One region of the Streptomyces gamaensis genome, then DNA from elsewhere that is predicted to be linked to it. Evidence: predicted binding sites of a transcription regulator. Region 1 holds the regulator's gene; each other region holds the start of a gene.

Region 1 (4,714 bases):
CCGGACAATGGGGTCATGCCTTCCGTACTGCCCGACGGCGAACCCGTGCCCGAGAGCGGGGCGCTGCCCCCGCACGCCCTCGACGGCGCGGGGGCGCGGCCGCTCGGGTTCTATCTGCATGTGCCGTACTGCGCGACGCGCTGCGGGTACTGCGACTTCAACACCTACACCGCGAGCGAGCTGCGCGGCTCCGGCGGTGCGCTCGCCTCGCGCGACAACTACGCCGGCATCCTCGTCGAGGAGATCCGCCTGGCCCGCAAGATCCTCGGTGACGACCCCCGGCCCGTGACGACCGTCTTCGTCGGCGGCGGCACCCCCACCCTGCTGCCCGCCGCCGACCTCGTCGCGGCGCTGCGCGCGATCCGCGAGGAGTTCGGGTTCGCCGACGACGCGGAGATCACCACCGAGGCCAACCCGGAGTCCGTCACCCCCCGCTACCTCGCGGAACTGCGCGAGGGCGGCTTCAACCGGATCTCCTTCGGCATGCAGAGCGCCCGGCAGCACGTCCTGCGGATCCTCGACCGCACGCACACTCCCGGCCGTCCGGAGGCCTGTGTCGCCGAGGCCCGCGCCGCCGGTTTCGCGCATGTCAACCTCGACCTGATCTACGGCACGCCCGGCGAGAGCGACGAGGACTGGCGCGCGTCCCTGGACGCCGCGATCGGTGCGGGCCCGGACCACGTCTCCGCCTACGCCCTGATCGTCGAGGAGGGGACGCAGCTCGCCCGCCGGATCCGGCGCGGCGAGGTCCCCATGACCGACGACGACGTGCACGCCGACCGCTACCTCATCGCCGAGGAGGCGCTCACCGCCGCCGGCTTCCACTGGTACGAGGTCTCCAACTGGGCCACCAGCGAGGCCGGCCGCTGCCGCCACAACGAGCTGTACTGGCGCGGAGCCGACTGGTGGGGCGCCGGCCCCGGCGCGCACTCCCACGTCGGGGGCGTGCGGTGGTGGAACGTCAAGCATCCGGGCGCCTACGCGCAGGCCCTCGGCGAGGGCCGCTCCCCGGGCGCGGGCCGCGAGGTCCTCGGCGAGGAGGACCGGCGCGTGGAGCGCATCCTGCTCGAACTGCGCCTCGCCGCCGGCTGCCCGCTGTCCCTGCTCGCCCCGGCGGGCGCCCGCGCCGCCGAACGGGCCGTCGCCGACGGCCTGTTGGAGCCGGGGCCGTACGCGCGGGGGCGCGCCGTCCTGACGCTGCGCGGCCGTCTCCTCGCCGACGCCGTGGTCCGCGACCTCGTCGACTAGCGCCGCCCGATGAACGGCAGGCCGCAGGCCGGTCGCTCGTTGGGATGAACCGGTACGGGGCGGCCCGCCCCGTACCGGAGGGGCTCAACTCCCCACGGTCACATGGTCGATGAGCCGCTCCACCGCCCCCAGCAGATCCGGCTCCAGGTCCTTGTACGAGCGCACCGACGCGAGGATCCGCTGCCAGGCGGCCCCCGTGTGCTCCGGCCAGCCGAGGGCCCGGCACACGCCCGTCTTCCAGTCCTGCCCGTGCGGTACCGACGGCCAGCGCGCGATGCCCACCGAGGACGGCTTGACCGCCTGCCACACGTCGACGTACCGGTGGCCGACGACCAGCACGTTCTCGTCGGTCACCGACGCGGCGATCCGGGACTCCTTGGAACCCGGCACGAGGTGGTCCACCAGCACGCCCAGCCGGGCGTCCGGTCCCGGCGCGAAGGAGCGGACGACGGCGGGCAGGTCGTCGATGCCCTCCAGGTACTCCACGACCACGCCCTCGATGCGCAGGTCGTCGCCCCACACCCGCTCCACGAGCTCCGCGTCGTGGCGCCCCTCGACATAGATGCGCCCCGCGCGCGCCACCCGCGCCCGCGCCCCGGGCACGGCGATCGACCCCGACGCGGTCCGGCCCGGCCCCTGCGGGGCGGCGGGCCGCGCGGCGGGCCGGACGAGCGTGACGACCCGCCCCTCCAGCAGGAAGCCCCGCGGCTCCATGGGGAAGACCCGGTGCTTGCCGAAGCGGTCCTCCAGGGTGACCGTCGGCCCCTGTGCCGTCTTCTCGCAGCGGATCACCGCCCCGCAGAAGCCCGTCGAGACCTCCTCGACCACGAGGTCCACCTCCGCCGGCACCTCGGGGGCGGGCTGCTGCCGCTTCCAGGGAGGGGTCAGGTCCGGGCCGTAGTGTCGCTCGCGCATGGGGGCCATTCTCGCCCCGTACGGGATCTTCCTGTCACCCCGTCACGTACGGCCCGTACGCGCCCGCCGCCGCCCGTCACCCCTCCCCGTACCGCGCCGCGAGCACCGCGCGCTGCTCGCGCACGAAGCGGGCGTCGACCACGGCGCCGTGCCCCGGCACGTACAGCGCGTCCTCGCCGCCGAGCGCGAGCAGCCGGTCGAGCGTGGCGGGCCAGCGGGCGGGCAGCGCGTCCGGTCCCGCCTGGGGCTCGCCCGACTCCTCCACCAGGTCCCCGCAGAACAGCACGGCCGGGCCGCCCGTCCCGGTGACCAGGACGGCCAGGTCGTGCGCGGTGTGCCCGGGGCCGACGGCGGCCAGCAGCGCCCGCACCCCGCCGCCCAGGTCCAGCGTCAGCTCCCCGGCGACCTCGTGCCCGGGCCGTACCAGCAGCTCGCACGCCTCGGCCGCCGCCCGCGGGTCCGCCCCGTGCCGTACGGCGTCCGCGCGCAGCTCCTCGCGCCCGCGCGACAGCGCCTCCGCGAGCCCCGCCGCCCCGTACACCCGCACTCCCGCGAACGCCGCCGTCCCCAGCACATGATCGAAATGCGGGTGCGTGAGAGCGATGTGCGTCACGCGGCGGCCGCACAGCTCCTCGGCCTCCCGGCGGATCTCCGCGCCCTCCCGCAGCGACGAGCCGGTGTCCACGACGAGCACGCCCGACGCCCCGGCGGCCACCCCCGCGGTCGCGTCCCAGCCGGGCAGTCTGCGCCGCGCCACCCCTGGCGCGAGACGCTCCCACCGCGCCGCCGCCGGCCCCTCGTGCGCCCCGTCGTGTGCCCCGCCGTCCGCTGTGCTGTGCATACCCGGACGCTACCCGGCGGACGGTCGGCGGGGACCGCTCTTGCCCTGCCCACGGGGCCCGGCCGTACACTGACGGGAGGGATTTGGCACTCGTGACCTCTGAGTGCCAGGGACCGACCCCCGAGAGACGAACGGACTGGAGGTGCGCGCAATGCTGAGCGAACGGAGGCTCGAAGTGTTGCGCGCCATCGTCCAGGACTATGTGGGCACCGAGGAGCCGGTCGGCTCCAAGGCCCTCACCGAGCGGCACCGCCTGGGTGTCTCGCCCGCCACGGTGCGCAACGACATGGCCGCGCTGGAGGAGGAGGGCTTCATCGCCCAGCCCCACACGAGCGCCGGCCGCATCCCGACCGACAAGGGCTACCGGCTCTTCGTCGACCGGCTGGCGGGCATCAAGCCCCTGTCCCCGCCCGAGCGGCGCGCCATCCAGAACTTCCTGGACGGCGCCGTCGACCTCGACGACGTGGTCAGCCGCACCGTGCGGCTGCTCGCCCAGCTGACCCGGCAGGTCGCGGTCGTGCAGTACCCCTCACTGTCCCGGTCGACGGTGCGTCATGTGGAGCTGCTCGCCCTCGCGCCGGCCCGGGTGATGCTCGTCGTGATCACGGACACCGGCCGGGTCGAGCAGCGCATGGTCGACTGCCCGGCGCCGATCGGCGAGACCGCGCTGGCGGACCTGCGGGCGCGGCTCAACAGCCGGGTCGTGGGCCACCGTTTCACCGAGGTGCCGCAGCTCGTGCAGGACCTCCCGGAGGCCTTCGAGCAGGACGACCGAGGAACCGTTTCCACAGTCGTCACGACCCTGCTGGAGACCCTCGTCGAGGAGACCGAGGAGCGGCTGATCATCGGCGGCACCGCCAATCTCACCCGCTTCGGCCACGACTTCCCGCTGACCATCCGGCCCGTGCTGGAGGCGCTGGAGGAGCAGGTCGTCCTGCTTCGGCTGCTGGGCGAGGCCACGGACTCGGGCATGACGGTGCGCATCGGCCATGAGAACGCCCACGAGGGGCTGAACTCCACATCCGTCGTCGCCGTCGGCTACGGTTCGGGCGACGAGGCTGTAGCCAAACTCGGCGTGGTCGGACCGACCCGCATGGACTACCCCGGAACGATGGGAGCGGTACGCGCAGTGGCACGTTACGTCGGACAGATCCTGGCGGAGTCGTAAGTGGCCACGGATTACTACGCGGTCCTGGGCGTCCGGCGCGATGCCTCGCAGGACGAGATCAAGAAGGCGTTCCGCCGGCTCGCCCGGGAGCTGCACCCGGATGTCAATCCGGACCCGAAGACCCAGGAGCGGTTCAAGGAGATCAACGCCGCCTACGAGGTGCTCTCGGACCCGCAGAAGAAGCAGGTCTACGACCTCGGCGGCGACCCCCTGTCCAACTCCGGCGGTGCCGGGGCGGGCGGCTTCGGCGCGGGCTTCGGCAACTTCTCGGACATCATGGACGCGTTCTTCGGGCAGGCGACGCAGCGCGGCCCGCGCTCGCGCACCCGGCGCGGCCAGGACGCCATGATCCGGCTCGAAGTCTCCCTGGACGAGGCCGCGTTCGGCACGACCAAGGAGATCCAGGTCGACACCGCCGTCGTCTGCACCACGTGCAGCGGCGAGGGCGCCGCCCCCGGCACCTCCGCGCAGACCTGTGACATGTGCCGCGGCCGCGGCGAGGTCTCCCAGGTCACCCGCTCCTTCCTCGGCCAGGTCATGAC
Region 2 (4,714 bases), on a different contig from region 1:
ACCAGCGGCTGCCGTGGCCGGAAACGGTCCCCGTGCGACGGCTGGAAGATCGTCAAAACCCCGTGGAACCACGCCGTACGACACGCACGCGCTCTACCGTGCCGGTATGACGACTGTTCTGATCACGGGAGCGACGGCGGGGATCGGCGCCGCCTTCGCGCGCAAACTGGCCGCCGACCACCACGACCTCGTGCTGGTCGCGCGCGACAAGGAGAGGCTGGACCAGCAGGCGGCCGAACTGCACGACCGGCACGGCGTGGAGGTCGAGGTGCTGCGCGCCGACCTCGCCGAGGAGGCGGGCATCGCGGCCGTCGAGGCCCGCCTCGGCGACCCCGAGCGTCCGGTCAACCTGCTGGTGAACAACGCCGGTTTCGGCAACAAGGGCAGGTATCTGGAGGTCCCGCTCGCCGACGAGCTGCGGATGCTCAAGGTGCACTGCGAGGCGGTGCTGCGGCTGACGACCGCGGCGACGCGGGTGATGCGCGAGCGGCGCCGGGGCGCGGTCGTCAACGTGGCCTCGGTGGCGGCGTTCACGGCCCGAGGCACCTACGGGGCGAGCAAGGCGTGGGTCGTGCAGTTCACGACGGGCGTCGCGCAGGACCTGGCGGGCAGCGGGGTGCGGCTGATGGCACTGTGCCCGGGTTTCGTGCGGACCGAGTTCCACGAGCGGGCGGGCATGGGCACCGACAATGTGCCCGGCTGGCTGTGGCTCGACGCGGACAAGGTGGTCGCGGCGGCGCTCAAGGACCTCGCGCAGGGGAAGACGCTGTCCGTGCCGGACCCCCGCTACAAGGCGCTCACGGGGCTGATGCGGCTGGCGCCGCGTGGCGTGATGCAGAAGGCCTCGTCGTCGACAGGCCGCAAATACGGGCCGAAGTAGCCCGCGCCGGCCTCAACCGACCGCACTGCGGGGGGACTTCACGGAAAGAAGCAGGCCGGAGAACAGGCCGAGGCCCGGCCCCTCGCGGGAGCCGGGCCTCGTACCCGTCGCGTACCGGGATCAGCGGTCTCAGTGCGCGTGGCCGTGGCCGTGCGCGGCCTCCGCCTTCTCCTCTTCCTTCTTCTCGACGACCAGGGTCTCGGTCGTCAGCAGCAGGGAGGCGATGGAGGCGGCGTTCTCCAGGGCGGAGCGGGTGACCTTGACCGGGTCGATGACGCCGGCCTTGACCAGGTCGCCGTACTCGCCGGTCGCGGCGTTGAAGCCCTGGCCCTTGCCGAGCTCGGCGACCTTGGAGGTGATGACGTAGCCCTCGTGGCCGGCGTTCTCGGCGATCCAGCGCAGCGGCTCGACGACGGCGCGGCGGACGACCGCGACACCGGTGGCCTCGTCGCCCTTCTTGTCGAGGTCGCCGTCCAGGACCTTGGCGGCGTGGACGAGCGCGGAGCCACCACCGGAGACGATGCCCTCCTCGACCGCGGCGCGGGTCGCGGAGATGGCGTCCTCCAGACGGTGCTTCTTCTCCTTGAGCTCGACCTCGGTGGCGGCACCCACACGGATGACGCACACGCCGCCGGCCAGCTTCGCGAGGCGCTCCTGGAGCTTCTCGCGGTCCCAGTCGGAGTCGGTGGTCTCGATCTCGGCCTTGATCTGGGCGACCCGGCCGGCGACATCGGCGGAGTTGCCGCCGCCGTCGACGATGGTGGTGTCGTCCTTGGTGACGGTCACGCGGCGGGCGGTGCCCAGCACGTCCAGACCGGCCTGGTCGAGCTTGAGGCCGACCTCCTCGGCGATGACGGTGGCACCGGTGAGGGTGGCCATGTCGCCGAGCATCGCCTTGCGGCGGTCACCGAAGCCGGGGGCCTTGACGGCCACGGCGTTGAAGGTGCCGCGGATCTTGTTGACGACGAGCGTGGAGAGGGCCTCGCCCTCGACGTCCTCGGCGATGATCAGCAGCGGCTTGGAGGCACCGGCCTGGATGACCTTCTCCAGCAGCGGCAGCAGGTCCTGGATGGAGGAGATCTTGCCCTGGTGGATCAGGATGTACGGGTCGTCGAGAACGGCCTCCATACGCTCCTGGTCGGTGACCATGTACGGCGACAGGTAGCCCTTGTCGAAGGCCATGCCCTCGGTGAAGTCCAGCTCCAGACCGAAGGTGTTGGACTCCTCGACGGTGATGACACCGTCCTTGCCGACCTTGTCCATCGCCTCGGCGATGAGCTCGCCGACCTGCTTGTCCTGGGCGGACAGGGCGGCGACAGCGGCGATGTCGGTCTTGGAGTCGATCGGGCGGGAGGTCGCCAGCAGCTCGTCGGAGACGGCCTTGACGGCGGCGTCGATGCCCTTCTTCAGGGCGGCCGGGGAAGCGCCGGCGGCGACGTTGCGCAGACCCTCGCGGACCAGCGCCTGGGCCAGGACGGTCGCGGTGGTGGTGCCGTCACCCGCGATGTCGTTGGTCTTGGTCGCCACCTCCTTGACGAGCTGGGCGCCCAGGTTCTCGTAGGCGTCCTCGATCTCGACCTCGCGGGCGATCGTGACACCGTCGTTGGTGATGGTGGGGGCGCCGAACTTCTTGTCGATGACGACGTTGCGGCCCTTGGGGCCGAGCGTCACCTTGACCGTGTTGGCCAGCGTGTTGACACCGCGCTCCAGGGCGCGACGGGCGTCCTCGTCGAACTTCAGGATCTTCGCCATGAGTTGCTTCAAGTCCTCTCAAAAACGGGACTGCGCCCCGGCGCCCGGTCACAACGCGGGTACCGAGGGCGCAGTCGCCTCACACGGGGTGAATTACTTCTCGATGACCGCGAGGACGTCGCGGGCCGAGAGGACGAGGTACTCGTCGCCGTTGTACTTCACCTCGGTGCCGCCGTACTTGCTGTAGAGCACGACGTCGCCGACCTTGACGTCGAGCGGCAGGCGCTCGCCGTTCTCGAAGCGGCCCGGGCCCACGGCGAGGACAGCGCCCTCCTGGGGCTTCTCCTTCGCGGTGTCCGGGATGACCAGGCCGGACGCGGTGGTCTGCTCGGCGTCGAGCGGCTGGACCACGATGCGGTCCTCAAGCGGCTTGATGGCAACCTTGGAGCTGGCGGTCGTCACGATCCGACCTCCCCCTTCGGAGATCTCACGGGGTTATCTGTCTGAGGTGGCGACCAGGTGGATCCGTCGTCGCGGGTGCCGGACCTGCCCGTCGCTGTGTTTGGCACTCCCGAGTGGAGAGTGCCAACGGAGCCGAGACTATGACGCGGTTAGCACTCGGTCAAGCGGAGTGCCAATCCGGCGTGCGGCGGGCCCGTCGCACGCGGGGCGGCGAGCAAGGATCTTCCCCGCTGTACGCGCCGTAATCCACCGATTCCGCGCGCCGCCCCGCGCACCCGGCCCGCTCAGACGTAGTCGTCGAGGCGCGCCACCGTGAACCCCTGGGCCTGGATGCTGCGCAGCATGTTGATGACCATGCGCGTCATCGTCGTGCCCTTGAGCTCCTTCGGCCCCCGGAAGTGCGCGAGCACGATGTCGCCGGCGTGCAGCTTGTCGCCCCGCGCGTAGCGCATGTCGTTGATCTGCATCGTCGCCTCCCACAGCACCACGGCCCTGACCCCGCAGCCGCCCGCCGCGGCGAGGGTGGCGTTGTTGTAGTTCCCGTAGGGCGGACGGAACAGCGGCGGGCGGGCGCCGTAGCGCTTCGCCAGCCGGTCCTGCTGGCCGCAGATCTCGCGGCGCTGGTCCTCCGGGGACAGCGTGCGCAGGTTGGGGTGCGAGAGGGTGTGGTTCTGCACGGCGTTGCCGAGGGAGCGCAGCTGGTCGAAGTAGCCGTAGCCCGCTCCGGCGCGCGCGATGTCGTCCGTCAGGAACATCGTGAACGGCAGCTTGAGCTCCTTGGCCATCTTCACGAACTCGGGGTCCTTCTCGGCCCCGTCGTCGAAGGTGAGGAAGACGACCTTGTCGTCGGTCCGGACGCTCTTGACGACCGGCGGGACGGTCCCCGGCTTCAGCTCGTCCGTCAGCTTCTTCACCGGCGGCGCGGGCGACGGGGCGAGCGGCTTGTCCAGCCCCCAGCGCCGCCAGGCGTCGTCGGGGACGGGACTGGACGCGGCGGCGCTCGCGGAGGTCTCCACACCGGACGGACTCCCGTCCTTGGGCGGCGCGGGCGTGGACGAGGCACCCTGCGAACAGCCGGAGAGTACTCCCGCGAGCAGCAGGACGGACAGGCCGACGGGCAGGGCCTTGGCGAGTACGGCCCGCAGGCCGGGGGCAGTCGAGCTCACCCCTCCGATTGTGCCGACAGCACGGCCGGAGCGCGTGACGGGGAGGTACGGACGGTACGGGCCGTACGGACCGTACGGGCGCGCCCCGCCGTCCCGCGAGCGGCGAGAATGGACCCGTGCCCGCACCACAGAACGCGCCGACCGCCCCGCCGCTCGCCCCCCTCCTCACCGACGAGGGCCGCCGCCTCCTCGAAGAACTGCGCACGTACGACCCCGCGCACGAGCTGGCCCTCGCCACGCGGCTGCGCCGGGAGCACCCGGCGGAACTGGTCTCCGCCGCGCTGGGGCAGGCGCGGCTGCGGCAGCGGGCGGTGGCGAAGTTCGGGGAGCACGACGCGTACCGCATGTACTTCACCCCCAACGGCGTCGAGCAGGCCACGCGCGCCCCGGTGGCCGCCTACCGCGCCGAGCGCTTCCGCGCGCTGGGCGTACGGCGGGTCGCGGACCTGTGCTGCGGGATCGGCGGTGACGCGATCGCCCTGGCACGCGCCGGGATCGCGGTCCTGGCCGTGGA
Region 3 (4,714 bases), on a different contig from region 1:
CCATCCTGTCGATGGCGGGCGCGGGCCAGGTGGGGGCGGCGCTCGCGGTCCTGGTGCGGCTGCGCGGCGACGGGTCGATGCGCAGGACGATCCGTTCGGCGCTGCCGGCGGGACTGCTGGGCATCGGGGAACCGCTGGTGTACGGGGTGTCGCTGCCGCTGGGGCGACCGTTCGTGACGGCGTGCGTGGGCGGGGCGTTCGGCGGCGGACTCATGGGCCTGCTGGGCCAGTTCGGCGACCGGGTGGGGGCGAGCGCGATCGGCCCGTCGGGCTGGGCGCTGTTCCCGCTGCTGACCGGCGCCCACGGGCTGCCGCACGCGGCGGCGGTGTACGGGGCGGGACTGCTGACCGGCTACGCGGCCGGCTTCGCGGCGACGTACGCCTTCGGCCTGCCCGGCCGGGGCCACGCGAACACGCCCGAGGGCGGCACCCCTTGAAAGGGGTGCCGCCCTCGGTCCGTACTTCCGTACGGGCTGGAACAGCCGATCCTCGAAGCGAGGATCAGAAGTCCATGTCACCGCCGGGCATGCCGCCCGGAGCGGCCGGGGCGGCCTTCTCCGGCTTGTCGGCGATGACGGCCTCGGTGGTCAGGAACAGCGCCGCGATGGAGGCGGCGTTCTGCAGCGCGGAGCGCGTGACCTTGGCCGGGTCGATGATGCCCTCGGCGATCATGTCGACGTAGTCGCCGGTCGCGGCGTTGAGGCCGTGGCCCGGGGTCAGGCCGCGGACCTTCTCCACGATGACGCCGCCCTCAAGGCCGGCGTTGACGGAGATCTGCTTCAGCGGGGCCTCAAGGGCCAGCTTGACGGCGGCGGCACCGGTGGCCTCGTCGCCCTCCAGCTCCAGCTTCTCGAAGACCTGGGAGGCCTGCAGCAGGGCCACGCCACCACCGGCGACGATGCCCTCCTCGACGGCGGCCTTCGCGTTGCGGACGGCGTCCTCGATGCGGTGCTTGCGCTCCTTGAGCTCGACCTCGGTGGCGGCACCGGCCTTGATGACGGCCACGCCGCCGGCCAGCTTGGCCAGGCGCTCCTGCAGCTTCTCGCGGTCGTAGTCGGAGTCGCTGTTCTCGATCTCGGCGCGGATCTGGTTGACGCGGCCCTGGACCTGGTCGCTGTCACCGGCACCGTCGACGATGGTGGTCTCGTCCTTGGTGATGACGACCTTGCGGGCGCGGCCGAGCAGGTCGAGACCGGCGTTCTCCAGCTTGAGGCCGACCTCCTCGGAGATGACCGTGCCACCGGTGAGGATGGCGATGTCACCGAGCATGGCCTTGCGGCGGTCGCCGAAGCCCGGGGCCTTGACGGCGACGGACTTGAAGGTGCCGCGGATCTTGTTGACGACCAGGGTCGACAGGGCCTCGCCCTCGACGTCCTCGGCGATGATCAGCAGCGGCTTGCCCGACTGCATGACCTTCTCCAGCAGCGGGAGCAGGTCCTTGACCGAGGAGACCTTCGAGTTGACGATCAGGATGTAGGGGTCCTCAAGGACCGCCTCCATGCGCTCCATGTCGGTCGCGAAGTACGCCGAGATGTAGCCCTTGTCGAAGCGCATACCCTCGGTGAGCTCCAGCTCCAGACCGAAGGTCTGGGACTCCTCGACGGTGATGACGCCTTCCTTGCCGACCTTGTCCATGGCCTCGGCGATGAGCTCGCCGATCTGGGTGTCGGCGGCCGAGATGGAGGCGGTGGAAGCGATCTGCTCCTTGGTCTCGACCTCCTTGGCCTGCTCCAGCAGCGCACCGGAGACGGCCTCGACGGCCTTCTCGATACCGCGCTTCAGGGCCATCGGGTTGGCACCGGCGGCCACGTTGCGCAGACCCTCACGGACCAGCGCCTGGGCGAGAACGGTCGCGGTCGTCGTGCCGTCACCGGCGACGTCGTCCGTCTTCTTCGCGACCTCCTTGACCAGCTCGGCGCCGATCTTCTCGTACGGGTCCTCCAGCTCGATCTCCTTGGCGATGGACACACCATCGTTGGTGATCGTGGGGGCGCCCCACTTCTTCTCAAGGACGACGTTGCGGCCCTTGGGGCCGAGGGTGACCTTGACGGCGTCGGCGAGCTGGTTCATACCGCGCTCCAGGCCGCGCCGCGCCTCCTCGTCGAACGCGATGATCTTGGCCATGTGAAGTGGTCCTCCCAGGACTGGGGTGAGATTGCCCGGACCGCGCTGGCGCCCGCGACGGATGGCCTGCGGGAAGCGTGCGGTTCCTTGCCCCGCCCGTCCCACGGACCTCACCGACGGTCCCAATCTGTCACTCTCACGCGGAGAGTGCTAACGCCAATGATTAGCACTCGGCACCGGAGAGTGCAAGACCGCGGGGGCGGAGGCGTCGGGCCCCGGACCCCGGAGGGCGGGGCCGCCCGCGCCGAAGGCGCACCTCGCCCGCCAGGGGCACCCCGCACCGGGGCGAACCCCGCCTCTGCCGGAGGCGCATCGCGCCGGGGGGCGAACCGGGACCCTGCCGGAGGCAGACAGCCGAAGAACGCCCGGCGCCCCACACCGGAAGCGCGCCCCCCGAAGGCGAACCGCGCCGGAGGCGCACCACACCCGCACCGGAGGCGAACCGCGCCGGAGGCCCACCGCGCCGGAGCAGGCAACCGAACGAAGCCCGGCACCCCCACCGGAGGTGAACCCGCACCCCGCGCCGGAGGCGCACCACCCCCGCCGGAGGTGAACCACGCCGGAGGCGGACCGCACCGCAGGACGGGGGGCAACCGCAAGAAGCCGGCCCGCGCCGAAGGCGCACCGCACCCCCACCGGAGGGGACCCCGTGCCCCCGCCGAAGGCGAACCGCACCCCGCGCCGGAGGCGCCCCAGCCCCCCGCCGGAGGCGCACTGCGCGAGGGGCCCGCACCGGCACGGTGCGGGCCCCTCGCGGGCCGGTGGTGGTCGATGCGCCGAGATCAGGAGGCGGTGACCTTGACCATGTCCGCCTGCGGCCCCTTCTGGCCCTGCGAGATCTCGAACTCGACTCGCTGACCCTCTTCGAGGGTGCGGTAACCGTCCATCTGGATCGCGCTGTAGTGGACGAATACATCCGCACCACCGTCGACCGCGATGAAGCCGTACCCCTTCTCCGCGTTGAACCACTTGACGGTGCCGTGAGCCATGCCTAACTCCCCTATTACTGGCCCTTGCTCAGGACCGCACTTCGCGGACCCGGGTCAGACCTCACCCCCTGACACTCCCCAGCTCTCGGCATGGGGAATCCACCAGGCAGTGTGCGCCGGAACGCGTCGACCGCGGCTGAATGTATCTGCACGGATGCCGTCTGCAACAGGTCACTCGGACGAGAATTCCTGGCGCGGCCGATTGCCGAAAACCACCGAACTCCGGGGAATACCGGGCAAGTCGGGCCCGGCAGAACGCAACCAACCCGACAATTCGTGCACACACTTCGCGCACAACTTGACGGGTTCTCATATGCGTTCGGCACTGACACCGACGGGGGAACGCCTCAACTGTATCGCGCTCACCACGCCGGAATCATCCCTTCCGCTTTGTGGACGGCGCGATTCCGCGGGAGCCGGGCGACTTTGTGCAAGGGGGCTGCGAAAAGGCCGCTCCAAGCGCGTACTTGAAGCGGCCCCAAGCTCAGCCTCCGGCCACCGCCGGAATGATGGAGATGCCCGAGCCGTCCGGCGTGGCCGCGGCGAGTCCGCCCTCGAAACGTACGTCGTCGTCGTTGACGTACACATTGACGAAGCGGCGCAGCCGGCCCTGCTCGTCGAGGACGCGGGCGGCGATACCGGGGTGGTTCGTCTCCAGGGAGGCGAGGACCTCGCCCAGGGTCTCGCCCTCGGCGGGCACCTCGGCCCGGCCGCCGGTGTAGGTGCGCAGGATGGTGGGGATGCGGACGTTGACGCTCATGGGTTCACCTCGCGGAAGCGGAAGGAAGCGGAAGCGGGAGGACGGGAGAAGGAAGAAAAGAGAGGCTCAGCCGGCCAGGCCCGCCGCGCGGAACGCGTCCAGGGACGGCCGGATCGTGGCCCTGGGCCCGGCGGCGACGGCGTCGAGGGTCTTCAGTCCGTCGCCCGTGTTGAGGACGACGGTGGTCAGGGACGGGTCCAGCACCCCGGCGTCGAGGAGCTTCTTCGTGACGCCGACGGTCACTCCGCCCGCCGTCTCCGCGAAGACGCCCTCCGTCCGCGCGAGCAACTCGATGGCGGCGACGACCTGTTCGTCGGTGACGTCCTCGACGGCGCCGCCGGTGCGGCGGGCGATGTCGAGCACGTACGGGCCGTCGGCGGGGTTGCCGATGGCGAGGGACTTGGCGATGGTGTCCGGCCTGACCGGCCGCACCACGTCGTGGCCGTCCTTGAACGCGCGGGCCACCGGCGAGCAGCCCGTCGCCTGCGCGCCGAAGATCCGGTACGGGCGGTCCTCGACCAGGCCGAGCGCGATCAGCTCCCGCAGCCCCTTGTCGATCTTCGTGAGCTGGGAGCCGGAGGCGACGGGCACGACGATCTGGTCGGGCAGCCGCCAGCCGAGCTGTTCGCAGATCTCGTACGCGAGCGTCTTGGAGCCCTCGCCGTAGTACGGGCGCAGGTTGACGTTGACGAAGCCCCAGCCCTCGCCGAGGGGATCGCCGATCAGCTCGGAGCAGAAGCGGTTGACATCGTCGTAGGTGCCCTCGATGGCGACGAGGTCCCCGCCGTAGACGGCGGCCATGACGACCTTGCCGGCCTCCAGGTCGTGCGGGATGAACACG

Evidence for each region. The regulator HrcA, encoded in region 1, represses chaperone genes, less so after heat shock. The targets are predictions, from matches to a motif close to TTNGCACTCNGNNNNNCNGAGTGCNAA.
Region 2: the regulator HrcA is predicted to act here: its motif matches at 3,184-3,210, upstream of groES (co-chaperone GroES).
Region 3: the regulator HrcA is predicted to act here: its motif matches at 2,288-2,314, upstream of groL (chaperonin GroEL).

The regions. Positions count from the first base shown of each region.
Region 1 covers NZ_JBHSPB010000004.1:220,191-224,904, reverse strand. The annotation lists gene hemW (radical SAM family heme chaperone HemW) at 16-1,248, shown strand; gene ACFP1Z_RS08360 (DUF3097 domain-containing protein) at 1,333-2,163, opposite strand; gene ACFP1Z_RS08355 (MBL fold metallo-hydrolase) at 2,240-3,004, opposite strand; gene hrcA (heat-inducible transcriptional repressor HrcA) at 3,156-4,172, shown strand; gene dnaJ (molecular chaperone DnaJ) at 4,173-4,714, shown strand, end outside.
Region 2 covers NZ_JBHSPB010000009.1:102,922-107,635, forward strand. The annotation lists gene ACFP1Z_RS16565 (SDR family NAD(P)-dependent oxidoreductase) at 107-880, shown strand; gene groL (chaperonin GroEL) at 1,010-2,632, opposite strand; gene groES (co-chaperone GroES) at 2,726-3,034, opposite strand; gene ACFP1Z_RS16580 (polysaccharide deacetylase family protein) at 3,319-4,200, opposite strand; gene ACFP1Z_RS16585 (THUMP-like domain-containing protein) at 4,317-4,714, shown strand, end outside.
Region 3 covers NZ_JBHSPB010000012.1:117,684-122,397, forward strand. The annotation lists gene ACFP1Z_RS20415 (PTS transporter subunit EIIC) at 1-437, shown strand, start outside; gene groL (chaperonin GroEL) at 502-2,124, opposite strand; gene ACFP1Z_RS20425 (cold-shock protein) at 2,907-3,113, opposite strand; gene ACFP1Z_RS20430 (MoaD/ThiS family protein) at 3,598-3,873, opposite strand; gene thrC (threonine synthase) at 3,940-4,714, opposite strand, start outside.